Regions from separate parts of the Shinella sp. JR1-6 genome, predicted to be linked through region 1. Evidence: predicted binding sites of a transcription regulator. Region 1 holds the regulator's gene; the other holds the start of a gene.
What was found. Region 1 encodes PhoB, which activates phosphate uptake and scavenging genes when phosphate is short. Its sites were predicted from a motif close to TGTCATNNANCTGTCAT; they were not measured.
Positions count from the first base shown of each region.

Region 1 (4,535 bases):
GCCGCCATAGGTAGAGCCGTGCGTACCGGCAACCATGCCGGCCGCCGCCTCGTTCGTGGCAAGGCAGGCACCGAGCGGGAAACCGCCGCCGATACCCTTGGCAATCGCCATGATGTCAGGCGCGACCCCTGCCCATTCGTGAGCGAAGAGCCGCCCCGTGCGACCGACGCCGGTCTGCACCTCATCGAGGATGAGCAGCAGGCCGTATTCGTCACAGAGCTGGCGCAGCTCCTGCATGAACTCCTTCGACACCGGGCGCAGCCCGCCCTCGCCCTGCACCGGCTCGATCAGGATACCGGCCGTTTCCTCGGTGATCGCGTCCTTGACGGCCGTGATGTCGCCGAAGGGGACCTTGAGAAAGCCCGGCGCCTTGGGGCCGAAGCCCTCGATGTATTTTTCCTGACCGCCGGCGGCGATCGTCGCGATCGTGCGCCCGTGGAAGGCACCCTCGAAGGTGATGATGTGGTACTTGCCGGGATGGCCCTTGGCAAAATGGTAGCGCCGGGCGGTCTTGATCGCACATTCCAGCGCCTCTGCACCTGAATTGGTGAAGAACACCTTGTCGGCGAACGTGGCCTGCGTCAGCCGGCTGCCGAGGCTTTCCTGGCCCGGAACCTCATAGAGGTTCGACAGGTGCCAGACCTTGTCGGCCTGCTCCTTCAGCGCGGCGACGAGATGAGGATGCGCATGGCCGAGCGAGTTGACGGCAACACCGGCGGCAAAATCGAGATATCGCTCGCCATCTTCGGTGGTCAGCCACACGCCCTCCCCGCGCGTGAACCGGAGCGGCGCACGCATGTAGGTTTCATAGAGCGGCGCGACATCGGCCATGCGTGGATCCTCCGAAAAGAGATGCGGAAAAACAGAAATGCAGCTTGACTTTTCCAAGCCTCAGAAAAACCAAAAGCCGCCTTTCGGCGGCATGCCGCACTATCAGCATTTCATATTGGGATGTCAACAAAATCGCACCCGAAATGGCGCTGAACATCCCGCAAGGTGAGGATTCGCGACGCGCATGGAAGGTGTCTCTATCGAGTCACACCCGACCAGCAAGTTGGGGAAAACTCCGAAATCGATTCGCCCGGATTCCGGCGACTCTTGTCACAGAGTCCACCGGTCTCTAGGTTAAAGACCAATTACTAGACTGCATGCGGCGGAACTAGTCAGCAAGAGAGTTAGGGCGTTCAGGTTCCGGACCCGTCCGGAGCACGACGAGGGATTCCCGCATCCTGAACGCCGAGCGGAGACAAAAACATGAACTGGACAGACGAGCGCGTCGAGAAACTCAAGAAGCTCTGGAGCGAGGGCCTGAGCGCGAGCCAGATCGCGGCGCAGCTCGGCGGCGTCAGCCGCAATGCCGTCATCGGCAAGGTGCACCGGCTGAATCTGCCCGGCCGCGCCAAGGCCGGCGGCACCCAGACCGCGACACGCGCCAAGCGTCCGGCTCCGGCGACGCCGCGTCCGTCGAACTTCGCTGCCCGTCCCGTCGCCGCCCGTCCGGTCGCCCGTCCGGCCGGCAACGCCATTGTCAAGGAAGAGATCGACGCCGATTTCGAAATGCAGGCCGAGACCCTTCCGGTTCCGGCCAACCGCAACAACGTGGTCGTGCCGATGTCGCGTCGTCTCGAGCTGACCCAGCTCACCGAGCGCACCTGCAAGTGGCCGATCGGAGACCCGCTCAACGACGACTTCCACTTCTGCGGCAACGAGTCCCCCGACAATTCGCCCTACTGCACCTACCACCAGCGCCTCGCCTACCAGCCCTCGGCCGAGCGCCGCCGGATGCGATAACATCTACCACGGCAGAAAATGCGATGCGGACCCGAAAGGGTCCGTTTTCGTTTGAGATGGTGGTGCCTCTACTATTCCCCCAAAACGCAAACAGGCCCCTGAGGGCCCATTTCCGTCCTTGGGAGGAATTCCGCTCGCTCAGGTTTCCAGCGAATAGCCGGCGCCGCGGACCGTGCGGATGACGTCCTGCATGTTGGCGAAGTTGAGCGCCTTCCGCAGACGCCCGACATGCACGTCGACGGTGCGCTCGTCGACATAAATGTCATGGCCCCAGACCCCGTCGAGAAGCTGCGAGCGTGAGAAGACGCGGCCGGGCGAGGTCATCAGGAACTCCAGAAGGCGGAACTCCGTCGGGCCAAGGCGGACCTCGCGGGTGCGACGATGGACGCGGTGCGTCTCGCGGTCGAGCTCGATGTCGCCGCAGCGCAGCACCGTCGAGACAACCTCGGGCTTGGCACGGCGCAGCATCGCCCGCACGCGGGCAACCAGTTCCGGCGTCGAGAAGGGCTTGACGACATAGTCGTCCGCACCGGTGGCAAGCCCGCGCACGCGCTCGCTCTCCTCGCCGCGCGCCGTCAGCATGATGATCGGCAGGCGTTCGGTTTCCGGGCGCTGGCGCAGGCGTCGGCACAGCTCGATGCCGGAAACGCCCGGGAGCATCCAGTCGAGGATGAGGAGATCCGGCATGCGCTCCTGCAAGCGCATCTCGGCCTCGTCACCGTTCAGGATCGTATCGACCTCGAAACCTTCCGCTTCCAGATTGTAACGGAGGAGAACACTCAGGGCCTCCTCGTCTTCCACGACGGCAATTCTGGGCACCATGGAGTTGAACCTTGCTCTTTACTCGGACGCGTCGGCGACATCGGCCGCGACGACGGAGGTCGAGGTATCGTCCTTCGGACGCTCACCTTCCGGCTGCGAGCCTGTTGCCATGTAGTAGATGGTTTCGGCGATGTTGGTCGCGTGGTCGCCGATGCGCTCGATGTTCTTGGCGCAGAACAGGAGATGCGTGCAGGGTGTGATGTTGCGCGGGTCTTCCATCATGTAGGTCAGGAGTTCGCGGAACAGCGAGGTATAGATCGCATCGATCTCGTCGTCGCGCTCGCGGATCGCCTTGGCCTTCTCGATCGAGCGGGTGGCATAGACGTCGAGCACTTCCTTGAGCTGCATCAGCGCGAGCTCGGCGAGATGCTCCAGGCCGCGGGCGAGCTTGCGGGGCATGCCCGAGCTCTGGACGGCGATGACGCGCTTGGCGGTGTTCTTTCCGAGATCGCCGACGCGCTCCAGTTCGGCCGCGATACGGATCGCGCCCATGATTTCGCGCAGGTCCGCCGCCATCGGCTGGCGCTTGGCGATGGTGACGATCGCCTTGTCGTTGATCTGGCGCTCTGCCGTATCGAGGATGACGTCCTCGGAGATCACCTTCTGGGCCAGCGCCGCGTCGGTCGTGACGAGGGCGCGGACGGAATCGGCGACCATCTGCTCGGCGGTGCCGCCCATTTCGGAGATGCGGCGGGAGAGGTATTTCAGTTCTTCGTCGTAGATGGAGACGATGTGGCTCGATGACATGGCTCAGTCCTTAATGCGCTCGGGTTCCAGGGATGCTCGGCGACGAAGGCGTCAGCCGAAGCGGCCCATGATGTAGTCCTGCGTGCGCTGGTCATCCGGGTTGGTGAACATCTTGTCGGTGTCGTTCTCCTCGACGAGGTTGCCGAGGTGGAACATGGCGGTGCGCTGCGAGACGCGGGCCGCCTGCTGCATCGAGTGCGTCACGATGACGATGGTGAAGTTCGCGCGCAGTTCATGGATCAGTTCCTCGACCTTGGCGGTCGCGATCGGGTCGAGCGCCGAGCAGGGCTCGTCCATGAGGATGACTTCCGGGCTGACGGCGACGGCGCGGGCGATGCACAGGCGCTGCTGCTGGCCGCCGGAAAGGCCCGTGCCGCCTTCATGCAGACGATCCTTCACCTCGTTCCACAGGCCGGCCTTCTGAAGGCTCTGCTCGACGATGGCGTCCATGTCGGCCTTCCCCTTGGCGAGACCGTGGATACGCGGGCCATAAGCGACATTCTCGTAGATCGACTTCGGGAACGGGTTCGGCTTCTGGAAGACCATGCCGACGCGGGCACGCAGCTCCACGACGTCGATGTTCGGATCGTAGATATCGTCCGTATCGAGCGTGATGCGGCCGGTGACGCGGCAACCGTCGATCGTGTCGTTCATGCGGTTCAGCGTGCGCAGGAAGGTCGACTTGCCGCAGCCCGACGGGCCGATAAGGGCGGTCACCGTGTTTTCGCGAACATTGAGGTTCACATCGTAGAGGGCGCGCTTCTCGCCGTAGTAGACCGAGACGTCCTTGCCGATCATCTTGTAGGAAATGTCGTTCATTTTCTTGTCCAGCGCTTTCTCGACTGCTGCTTCTGACATCATGTTCATATGACCGGTCCTTCTACCAGCGCCGTTCGAAACGGCGGCGCAACAGGATGGCGCCAACATTCATGAGGATGAGGAAGATGAGGAGCACGATGATGGCTCCGGAGGTGCGCTCGACGAAGGCGCGTTCCGCCTCGTTGGCCCACATGTAGATCTGCACCGGAAGCGCCGTCGCAGGGTCCATCGGCGTTGCCGGAACATCGGCGACGAAGGCGACCATGCCGATGAGAAGCAGCGGGGCGGTTTCACCGAGTGCGTGAGCAAGACCGATGATCGTGCCCGTCAGGATGCCGGGCATCGCGAGCGGCAGG
Region 1 is NZ_SHMI01000006.1:295,871-300,405, forward strand. It holds gene EXZ48_RS13710 (aspartate aminotransferase family protein) at 1-831, opposite strand, end outside; gene EXZ48_RS13715 (GcrA family cell cycle regulator) at 1,255-1,791, shown strand; gene phoB (phosphate regulon transcriptional regulator PhoB) at 1,930-2,613, opposite strand; gene phoU (phosphate signaling complex protein PhoU) at 2,632-3,360, opposite strand; gene pstB (phosphate ABC transporter ATP-binding protein PstB) at 3,412-4,227, opposite strand; gene pstA (phosphate ABC transporter permease PstA) at 4,241-4,535, opposite strand, start outside.

Region 2 (4,535 bases), on a different contig from region 1:
GGACATCGAGATCATCGTCAACCGCGGCGACCTCATTCCGCATCCGATCTTCGACACGCAGGTTGCCGCCATGGTCTGCGGCTTCGGCGACAGCGTGTCCTACGACCAGCTCGTCCAGAAGATCAAGAGCGTGCATATCGACAAGTCCTCGCGCTTCACCGACTGGAGCCGCCGGCCGCTCACCGAAAAGCAGCTCGAATATGCGCTGGCCGACGTGACGCACCTGCGCGACGTCTATCTCGCGCTCAAGGAGAAGCTGGAGGCCGCCGGCCGCTCGCTGTGGCTGACCGAGGAAATGGCGGTCCTGGAATCGCGCGAGACCTACGACCTGCATCCGGACGACGCCTGGAAGCGGCTGAAGATGCGCGTCAAGAAGCCGATCGAGCTGGCGGTGCTGCAGAAGGTCGCCGCCTGGCGCGAGCGCGAGGCGCGCGGCCGCAACGTGCCGCGGTCGCGCATCCTGAAGGACGACACGATCTACGAGATCGCCCAGCAGCAACCGGCCGATGCCGAGGCGCTGGCGCGCCTGCGCACCATTCCCAAGGGCTGGGAGCGCTCACAATCGGGTGCCGCCCTGCTGGAGGCCATCAACGAGGCGCTCGCCATTCCGAAGACCGACCTGCCGCGCCTGCCCCGACAGGCCCACGTGCCGGAGGGGGCTGCCGCGGCCAGCGAAATGCTGAAGGTGCTCCTGAAGATCGTCTCGGAGAAGGAAGGCGTCGCCGCCAAGATCATCGCCAACAGCGACGATCTGGAAAAGATCGCCGTCGACGGCGAGAAGGCCGAGGTCGCCGCCCTCTCCGGCTGGCGCCGCGAGCTCTTCGGGGAAACAGCCCTCAACCTCATCACCGGCAAGGTGGCACTGCGCTTCGTCGACAAGAAGATCGAGGCGGTCGCACTTTAGCGCATTTCCAGCCGAAGCGAGATCGCTTCGGCGTCGGATAATGCGGTAAAAACAAGAATCCAGGGCATTTCCGGTAAACCGGAGTTCGCTGGAAATGCCCCAGTCAGGCGTGCAGCTTCGCTCCCTTGGTGATGCGGTCGACCGTCTTCTTGTCGGCGTGCACCGCGATGCCGACGACCTTGGCGTCAGCGGGCCCGAATTCTGAAAAGACGGCGCGGTTGGCGGCGTCGTGGCCGGTCGCAAACATTTCCTCGATATAGACGGAGGCCGGGACGTCGCGTTCCAGCGCCCGGGCATGGATCTTCGACAGCGTCGTTCCGTCCCCCGACAGCACGATGACCGGCTGCACGCTCAGCGCATTGTAGACATTGCCGGCCGCATCGCGATAAGCTTCGCCGATCAGCTCCGGTTTCCGGCCGATGACGCCGCCGGACAGGAAGGCGGTCACGTTCAGCTTCTGCCAGACCTCCAGGTCCTCGCGCAGGACAATGGCGAACTTGGTATCGAACATGCAGGTATACTCCCGGGAAGAGGCTGCGGACCATTCCGCGGCCAATGCGATAGCAGGCGCGGTCGAAGGCCCGCTTGAACGTTCGTGCACGGAAAGGGACCGCATCCTCGTGGCGCCGGAACTCGCCGGCATCGAACGCATCGAGGCGCGCTTCCACGGCAAGGGCTTCGAGCCGCACCGGCACGACACCTATGCGCTCGGCGTCACAATGGCCGGCATCCAGACCTTCTCCTACCGCGGCGAGGCCCGCTTCAGCCCGCCCGGCAACGTGATCGTGCTGCATCCCGACGAGATGCATGACGGGGGCGCGGCCACCGAGGACGGCCTCACCTACCGCATGATCTACATCCCGCCGGAGCGCTTCCTGCCTGCGACCGCCGCGCGCGGGCGTACGCTGCCCTTCGTCGCCGCGCCCGTCATTGACGATCCGAAGCTGGCGGGCCTGCTGCTGGACGCCATCGGCAGCATGGATGCGGCAATCGAACCGCTGAAGCTCGACGAGCTGCTGGGAGAAATCGCCGGCCTTCTGCTCGACCATGCCGGCGCGCCGCAGGCGAAGATGGGCCGGCTCGCCCATTCGGAGGTGCGTCGGGCCTGCGATTTCCTCAGGGAAAACCTTTCCCGGCAGGTGAACTCCGCGGAGCTCGAACAGGTGACCGGACTGGACCGCTTCGCGCTGTCCCGGCAGTTCCGCCAGCTGCTCGGCACCAGCCCGCACCGTTATCTCGTCATGCGCCGGCTGGAGCGGGCAAAAACCCTGATCGCTGCGGGGGAAAGCATCGCTGAAGCCGCCTTTGCCAGCGGCTTTGCCGACCAGGCGCATCTCAACCGCCACTTCAAGAAGGCGCTCGGCATGACGCCCGGCCGCTTTGCGGCGCTCGCCATCTGATCCCAGAAATCCCCCGGACCGTCACGAAAGCGACAAGCAACTGTCAAGCAGCAGTCATGTGCGCCCCCTATCAACGGCCTCGTTTTGCCAACCCGATGGGGATATTCATGACCAGACATCTTTTTTCGACCGCCGCGCTCGCACTCCTGATGGCAACCGCCGCCGGGGCCAGCGACAAGGAATTTCCGGCCACGCTGAAGGCCCATGCGATCCTGCCGGCCAACACGATCATCGCCGCCCCGGCCGATGCCGCCACCTATCTGAAGACCTCGGGCAAGTTCACCACCGCCGACCGCAAGCGCACCGAGGCGCTCGGCACCGTCATGGGCAAGGACGGCGTGCGCCAAACCGGTCTGTCGCTGCCCTTCGACGGCCAGCCGATGCAGGGTTTCTCCGGCATCAAGACCATGGAGGACGGCTCGTTCTGGACGCTTTCCGACAACGGCTTCGGCAACAAGCTGAACTCCACCGACGCCATGCTGATGCTGCACAATGTGCGCTTCGACTGGGACAAGGGCACGATGGAGCCGGTCAAGACCGTCTTCCTCTCGGACCCGGATAAAAAAGCGCCGTTCCCGATCGTCATGGAAGGCGCTGAAAAGCGCTATCTGACGGGCGGCGACTTCGACGTAGAATCCATCCAGCCGGTTGCCGACGGCTTCTGGGTCGGCGAGGAATTCGGCCCCTACATCCTGAAATTCGACCTCGACGGCAAGCTCACCGACGTGATCGCCACCGAAGTGGACGGCAAGCCGGTCACCTCGCCGGACAATGCAACGCTCGCCGTGCAGGCCGATCCCACCAAGAAGATGCCGGCCTTCAACCTGAAGCGTTCCGGCGGCTATGAGGGCCTGGCGCTCTCCAAGGACGGCACGAAGCTCTACGGTCTCCTGGAAGGCCCGATCTGGGTGGACAGCGAGAGCGTCGAGCAGGCAGACGGACGGCCTGCGCTGCGCATCATCGAGCTCGACGTCGCCTCCAGGGCGTGGACGGGCCGCAGCTGGCTCTATCCGCTCGCCGAGGGCAGCGAGGCGATCGGCGACTTCAACATGCTGGACGAAACGACCGCGCTGGTGATCGAACGCGACAACGGCGTCGGCACCGCGGACAAGGCCTGCGCCGACGCCAAGGACCCCAAGCCCGACTGCTTTGCCACCGCCTCGAAGGTCAAGCGCATCTACAAGATCGCCATGACCGACGAGAACGCCGGCAAGGCCGTGCGCAAGATCGGCTATATCGACCTCCTGAAGATCGCCGACCCCGACAACAGGAAGCGCCAGGGCGGCGGCGAAGGCTTCTACGACATGCCGTTCCTGACGATCGAGAATGTCGACCGCATCGACGAGACCCACATCATCGTCGGCAACGACAACAACCTGCCCTTCTCCGCCGGCCGCGCCCTCGACAAGGCCGACGACAACGAGTTCGTGCTCATCGAAGCGGGCGACCTGCTGAAGGCCGAGTGAACATCTGCGGCGGCGCCTCCGGGCGCCGCTGCTCCCCTTGATGTCTAGCGCGGATCGACCAGATGCAGGATGAGCTGGTGGACGTTGCCGCCGTCGTTGAGTTCGACCTGGTCGAAGTCGCGGCTGCGGGTGCGCTGGGCCTGGGAGAGTTCGCCGAGCTTTGCCTGAAGCTGCGGGCGGATCTTCTGGCAATTGGGATCGTTTTCGACCGTCATGCCGACGCTCGCCGCCTCGATCTCCTTCACCATGTCCCTGATGAAATCGCCATGCACCTTCTCATGGGCGGTCACGCCGGCAATGAAGGTGTCCCAGCGGCTTTTCAGCGGCTCGGAGAGCTTCGTCTTCAGCTTGGGCAGCGTATAGGTGATGATCAGCTTCGGCCTGTTGACCGTGATGGTGCAGGCATTGCCTTGGCGCTCGTACTTGCGCGTCCAGGTAAGCTTGAAGCCGGTATGGGCGATGACGCGGGCGACGCCGAGCTTCGGACCGCGCGCGCCGATCGACTGGTAGATCTCGAGCCCCGTCGAACCCGCGACGCTGTAGGGCTCGACGCGCTCGACCGCCTGCCATTCCTGCGCAGCCGCGCTTGCGGCAAAGAACAGGGCTGAAAGAAGGATCAAGGCTCTCATCGCGGGCCTCACAGGAACCGGAAGGCGAGCTTCCTGCCCGTCAGCTTGGCAAGCTGCTGCAGGCGGCCGTCGAGCCGTTCGCCGGCAAGCTCGGAAAAATCGGCGGGCACGACGAATTCGAGGTCGGTATCCGGCG
Region 2 is NZ_SHMI01000003.1:58,944-63,478, reverse strand. It holds gene rnd (ribonuclease D) at 1-904, shown strand, start outside; gene EXZ48_RS05540 (DUF2000 family protein) at 1,008-1,415, opposite strand; gene EXZ48_RS05535 (AraC family transcriptional regulator) at 1,414-2,304, shown strand; gene EXZ48_RS05530 (esterase-like activity of phytase family protein) at 2,412-3,770, shown strand; gene EXZ48_RS05525 (DUF922 domain-containing Zn-dependent protease) at 3,815-4,399, opposite strand; gene EXZ48_RS05520 (Ppx/GppA family phosphatase) at 4,408-4,535, opposite strand, start outside.
Region 2: the regulator PhoB is predicted to act here: its motif matches at 2,346-2,362, upstream of EXZ48_RS05530 (esterase-like activity of phytase family protein).